Regions from separate parts of the Dactylosporangium sp. CA-139066 genome, predicted to be linked through region 1. Evidence: riboswitches for the same ligand, from Rfam matches in the RefSeq annotation. Region 1 holds a riboswitch; the other holds the start of a gene.
The links. A riboswitch is a leader RNA that binds a small molecule or an ion and turns the genes downstream of it on or off. The one in region 1 is predicted to bind cyclic di-AMP.
Positions count from the first base shown of each region.

Region 2: it holds a riboswitch for cyclic di-AMP, as region 1 does, so the genes downstream of both, ACQEVU_RS26960 (C39 family peptidase) here and ACQEVU_RS01830 (hypothetical protein) in region 1, are expected to answer to the same signal.

Region 1 is NZ_JBNJNH010000001.1:384,029-387,228, reverse strand. Features, by position in the region: gene ACQEVU_RS01840 (SigE family RNA polymerase sigma factor) at 1-380, shown strand, start outside; gene ACQEVU_RS01835 (hypothetical protein) at 377-1,393, shown strand; gene ACQEVU_RS01830 (hypothetical protein) at 1,401-2,039, opposite strand; cyclic di-AMP (ydaO/yuaA leader) riboswitch at 2,375-2,508, opposite strand; gene ACQEVU_RS01825 (diguanylate cyclase domain-containing protein) at 2,597-3,200, opposite strand, start outside.
Region 2 is NZ_JBNJNH010000001.1:5,873,876-5,877,075, reverse strand. Features, by position in the region: gene ACQEVU_RS26965 (VOC family protein) at 5-355, shown strand; gene ACQEVU_RS26960 (C39 family peptidase) at 447-1,199, opposite strand; cyclic di-AMP (ydaO/yuaA leader) riboswitch at 1,206-1,344, opposite strand; gene ACQEVU_RS26955 (class I SAM-dependent DNA methyltransferase) at 1,460-2,194, opposite strand; gene ACQEVU_RS26950 (glycosyl hydrolase) at 2,392-3,200, shown strand, end outside.

The DNA.
Region 1 (3,200 bases):
TGAAATGGCGGCGCGTGCGCAAGGCCGACAATGTCGACGCGTACGTGCGCACCATCCTCGTGCACCGCTTCGTCGACGAGCGGCGGCGCGGCTGGGCGGCCCGCGTCCGGCTGGTCGAGCGCCTGCCCGACCGGCCGGTCGACGATGCCGCGCTGCAGTCGGTGGCCGACGGGCTCGACCTGCGCGGCGCCCTGGCCGAGCTGCCGCCGCGCCAGCGCGCGGTCCTGGTGCTGCGGTTCTACTGCGACATGTCCGTCGAACAGACCGCGGAGGCGCTGCGCTGCGCCCCCGGCACCGTGAAAAGCCAGACTTCCGCGGGTCTGCAGGCGATGCGGCGCCTGCTGGCGCCCGCGCCACTCGACCAGGGGAGGACACGATGAACGAGAACGGCCTGCGCCTGCTCATGCACGCCGGCGAGGAGGCCCCGCCCTCGCGCGTCGACCTCGGCCGCGTGGTCGCCGACGGCAACCACCGGCGGGCGCGGCAGCGGGCGGCAGCCGGTGTCGCGGCCGCGGTCGCCGTGCTGGCGGTGACCGGCACGGCCGCGCTCGGCCTGCGCTCCGCGCCCGGCACTGCGGACGGGCCGCCGGCCGGTCCGCCCGCGGCGGCCGCGAGCGCCTCGCCGGCGCACCGGACCGCGGGCGGGTTCGACCCGATCCTGCTGCTGCGCATCGCGCCGGGGTGGCTGCCCGACGGCGTACGCGAGGACCCCGACCCGCTGCTGTGGGCGGCCGTGCAGTCGGTGTCCTACACCGACGACGGCGGCAAGTTCGACGCAACCGACCTCACCATCACGCTGTACGCCAACGGCTTCATGCCCCGCTGGCTCGACCCGGCCACGGCCGGGGACCCCAACCAGCTCGCCGTCAGCACGAGCGCCGCGCCCGCGCTGGGCTCGGGCGACGCGTCCTGGTACACGGTCGAGACCCACCGCGCCCCGGGTGACACGCACGTGCGCCCCGATCGCAACGGGCTGCTGTGGCAGTGGGCGCCGGGGTCGTACGCCACCGTGGAGGGCGAGGCCCCGGGCACCCTGGCCGAGAACCGCGCCATGTGGCGGCACATCGCCGCAACGCTCGGCACCGCGGGCCGGCGCCCGTTCGCGGCCGGCGTGCGCGTTGCTGTGCCGGCGCCGCTGGTGCTGATCGGCGTCGACCGGATCACCGAGGGACCCGGCCCCGGCGGCGGGACCACGGTGCTGATCCTCAGCGACAAGGCGTACGTGCCGCCGCCGGGCCACGCCGGGCGCGGTTACCGCGTGATGGTCGGCCCGGACGGCGTGCACGTGAACGGACGGGAGACCGAGGGGCTCGAGCCGCTGGGCGCGGACTTCACCGCATCCGTGCGGCGACTGCCCGACCCGGCGGACTGGACCCTCGACCCGTCGCGGTGAACGCGGCTCAGGCGAGGGCGGCGACCACCTCGGCGGCCCGGTCGGCGTGCTTCTGGTACGCCCCCGGGTACGCCGAGCGCTGCACCGCCTGCGCCGCCCCGGTGACGCTCATGCTCTGCCAGCCCGAGACCTGCATGAGCGCGTTGTAGAACAGCATCGCCGAGTGCGCCGGGTCCATGAGCTCGGCCACGGTGCCCCAGCCCTGGCTCGCGCGCTGCTGGAACAGCCCGACCGAGTCGTGGTCCGCGGAGACGCCGTCGTGCGGCAGCTTCAGCGAGGACGGCACGGCGGGGCTGGCGACGTTGTACAGGTCGCTCTCCTGCATCGCGGTGGCGAGCGCGACGACGAGCGCCTTCTGCGGCAGGCCCTGGGCGCGGCCCTGGCGCACGATGGTGGCGGCGTTGTTCATCTGGGTCTGGTCGAGGCCGGCGACGGGGCGCGGCGGCTGCGGTGCCGGCGGCGGCGTGGCCGGGGCGATCGGTTCGGCCGGCGCGGCCGAGATGGCGGCGGTGCCGGTCGGCAGTACGAGCGAGGCGTCGTCGTAGTGGTAGGCGGGCGCGGCTGCGGCGGCGACCGGCAGGTGCACGGCCGGGGCGCCGGCGGAGCCGGTGGCCAGCAGCGTGGCCGAGACGACGACGGCGGACACGGCCCCGGTCTTCACGATGAGGCCGGGCCGGCGATGTCGTGGACGAAACTGGCGCGGTAAAGGTTTCAAGGTAAGCGGTTTCCTCTTCAGGACGGCGCGAATCAGCGCACGGCGAAGCGCACGTCCACAGGGGGACGCGCGGTGACAACGACGCACGGGAGAGGGCGCGCGGGATCGGCACGGCCCCAGGGGTCAAAGCTCACCCATGGAGACGCGCGGCGATTGGGCGTCGATCGGCGTGAAAACGCGGCCAGGCATTACGTCCTGGCGATCACCCGTCCGAGAGGAAGGCGGCGGGCGGCCGCAGCAGCAGCATCGAGATACGGCACGAGCGGTACTCCTTCCGGTGCCGCCTACCGGGTTAGCTGACGGGTTCGGGCGGGAAGATTCGCCCTACCGTGACTCGGTCACGGATACACCCCAGGACTGCGTGGGTCCCCGGCCCGCGGTATCGAGGCATGCGACGCATTCGATCGCGTGGCTCGACGGTGCGGCTCGACGGCGCCTGCCCGGTGGCACCCGTTTGGCGCCCGTCGACCGGAGCAGACCACCCGACCTTACTGGGCGGTTTCGGCCTCGGCCAGCCGCAGCAACGGGATCCCACCCGGCGCACCTGAACGCTCACCGTGTGCTGTCACCCGACCGGTCACCTGAGCGGTCGTCCGTTCGTCGCGTCGATGGCCTTTGACCTGGTACATCGCCTTGTCAGCGATCCGCAGCGCCGCGCCGGCATCGGCAACCGTGTCGTCGATCACGGCCACGCCGACGCTGACCCGCACTCGCAGAACGTGACCGTCGTGCATGACCGGCGTGCACACGGCCCGCTCGACCCGCTCGGCCAGCGCCGTGCGGGCGAGGTCGCCGAGGTTCTCGGCGAGGACCACGAACTCGTCGCCGCCGAGGCGGGCCACGGTGTCGCCGGGGCGGACCAGCGCGGTCAGCCGCTGGGCGACGGCGACGAGGACCGCGTCGCCGGCGTCGTGGCCGAGGGTGTCGTTGACCGCCTTGAAGTCGTCGAGGTCGCAGAACAGCAGCGCGCTGACGCCGAGCCCGGCCTGGGCCCGGCGGATCGCGGCGGCCAGCGGCGCGGCCAGGGCGTCGCGGTTGGCCAGGCCGGTCAGCGGGTCGCGGAGGGCGCGGCGGACGAGGTCGGCCTCGGTC
Region 2 (3,200 bases), 5.5 Mb from region 1:
CGACATGGCCACGCTGAGCACGATCATCTTCGACTGCGCCGACCCGGGCGCCCTGGCCGAGTTCTACCGCAAGGCGACCGGATGGGAGGTGGCCTCCGCCGACGACGACTTCGTGTACCTCGGCGACGGGGGCCCGGTCCAGCTGGCGTTCCAGCGCGTCGCCGGCTACCGGGCGCCGGGCTGGCCCGACGACGCCAAGCAGGCCCACCTGGACCTCAAGGTCGACGACGTCGAGCGCGCCGCCGCCGAGCTGGTGGCGTCGGGGGCGACGCGGCCGCAGTTCCAGCCGGGCGACGGGGGCTGGCTGGTCCTGCTCGACCCGGCCGGCCACCCGTTCTGCATCGCCGCCGGCTGACGGACGTCGCGCAACGGTGGCGGTCACGCCGTACGGCGTGACCGCCACCCGCCGCGTCAGGCCGGCGTCATCCGGGTCGAGCAGGTGATGGTCAGGCCGAGTAGCCGCGGCTGGCGACCCAGTTGGCCATCGGATACGTTTCCATCCAGTAGGTGCGCGGGCCGAACATGCCCGACGGGTCGGCGATCTCGACGGCGCGGCCGCGGTCGCGGTAGCCGATGATCGAGATGTAGTGGCCGCCGCCGAACTCGTGGTACCGGCCCGTCACGTCCGTGGCGCCGCCGACGATGTTGGCCACGACGCCGCGGCCCTCGCCGATGGCGCGCACGACGTCGCGCTGCAGCTGCTCGGCCTGGGCGCCGCTCGCGCGCTGGCCGGGGATCCAGTGGGTCTGGTACGCGTCGCGGCCCAGCACCTGGTTGAGCGCCCGAGTGGTGTCCTGGGCGGAGTTGGTGCCGTTGACCGTGGTGCCGAGCAGCCCGGCCAGGTCGCTCTGCGACGGGGCGTTGACGCTGGACGACAGGGCGATCCGCGTGGAGGCGGGGCCACAGAAGTAGAAGTTCGGCTGGAACTGGAAGTCGTAGCTCACCTCCTTCGCCTCCGGCGCCAGCAGCAGCGGGTCGGGCTTGGCCGCCTCGGCCGGCGCCGCCGGGCGCTCGGGCGCGGCGGTGCTGAGGGCGGCGGCGGCTCCCGTGACGTGCGCGTCGGCCGGCTCGGGGGACTGGTTGAGCATGGCCGCGGTCCCGATCGAGACGACGGCGAGCGCGGCGGTGCCCAGTACGGCGGGCAGGGGGCGGCGCAGCGAGGCGAGGTGGTGACGTACGTCGGCCAGTTGCAGGCGCAACAGAAGAACTCCTTCCGGTGCCGCCTACCGGGTTAGCTGACGGATTCGGGCGGGAAGCTCGCCCTACCACGGCCACATGGCCGACGGATTCACCCCGGGACGCATGGGTCCCCGGCTCGCATGCGCGACTCGGCGGGTCCGCGGCCGGGGCCGGGCATTCACGGCGAGGGGACCGGCGCGGACGAGGTGACATTACTGGTCGGTACCGCCCCTGCCAAGAGGGTAAAAGATACTGCCACCAGGCAAAACGCGGTCGCGCCTTACGGTCGGCGGTAGACCGACACGTGCGTGGTGGACTCCGCGGTGAACGACGCGCCCGCCCAGTCCGCGTGCCGGGACTCCAGCTCGAGGCCGGCCAGCCGGGCCATGAGGTCCATTTCGGACGGCCAGATGTAGCGGTGCGGGCTGCGCGTCACGCGCGCCTGCCGCGAGTCGTCGAAGCGGACGTGGTGCGACACGAGGATCTGGTGCAGCGGGTCGTACGTGTCGATGCCGAGGTAGCCGGGCTCGGCCGCGAACACCGTGGCCGGCTGGCCCGGCGGCAGCACGCGCAGCGCCGGCACCTCCAGCTCCACCACGAACCGGCCGCCGGGCCCGAGGTGCGCGGCCGCGTTGGCGAAGCAGGCGACCTGCTCGTCCTGCGTGACCAGGTTGGAGATGGTGTTGAAGACCAGGTACACCAGGCTGTACTCGCCGGGCGCCCGGGTCGTGGCCATGTCGCCGACGACGACCGGGATCGCCGCCTCGTCCGCCTTCGCCCGCAGCCGCTCGAGCATCGGCCGGGACAGCTCGATCCCGGTCACGGGCACGCCCCGCGCGGCCAGCGGCACGGCGATGCGCCCGGTGCCGATCGCGAACTCCAGCGCCCGCCCGCCGCCGGCGAGCGCGGCGAGCCGCTCGACGACCGGGTCCACCGCCTCGGGCGCGAACATGCCGGCGCCGGGTGTGTCGTAGGCCGCGGCCACCTCAGCGTCCCAGATCTCGTCCTGTCGCATGCCCCGACCCTGCCCGCCCGCCGCCGTCGCCGTCCACCGGGTTTCTCCGGACGAGAGCGCTCTCAGCATGTTTGAGCAGCTCATGCCACAGATTGAGAGCGCTCTCTGAAAACTCACCATTGACACTGGTCACAATTGGTGCGCATCATTCCCAGGGACCCCGCAGTGACCGCCACTCTCATCACGGAGTCCATGCCATGCGTCTTGCCCGAGGACGACCCGCCGCGGCCGGTGCCATCGCCGTTGCCCTCGTCGCCACCGCCCTGACCTTCGTCGCATTGACCAACGCCGAGGCCGCCACCCTCGGCTCCGGCAGCTACGCCACCACCGCGCCGGCCGGCACCAGCGGCCCGACCGGGTGCGGCAGCATCGCGACCAACCCCCGCCAGTACGTCACCGCCAACGCCCCCGCCGGCGCGGTGCCGACGAACGACTGGTGGTCGTCGCTGCTGTTCAAGCGCACCGACTGCAACTACTCCTCGCCGCTGCAGGCCCACCCGATGGCCTTCCAGCCCTCCGCCGGCGGCCTCGGCGTCTCCTACACCACCGACGCCGCCATCTCCGGCACCGCCACCGGCGTCGGGGAGTACCACTACCCGTACACCACCGAGTTCACGATCGGCGTGACCGGCCTCAACGCGCCGAACACCCTGGTGGACGGCTGGACCGACTGGACCGTCACGCCGAGCTGGTCCGACGGCGCCCGCACGCTGCGCACCACCATCGGCCACGGCCTGCCGTTCGTCTACGCCCGCACGAGCGGCGGCAACGCCCAGCTCACGTTCGGCGGCGCCCCGGCGGTGTGGTCCAACAGCGGCAACCGGGTCGGGTTCACCGTCCGCGGCCACGACTACATGGCGTACGCGCCGACGGGCGCCACCTGGACCGTCAGCGGCGCCAGCATCACCTCGACGCTGGCCGGCAAGGACTACTTCTCGGTCGCGCTGCTGCCCACGACCACGTCGACGCCGGCCGCCGACCGCACCGCGCTGGCCAACACCTACGG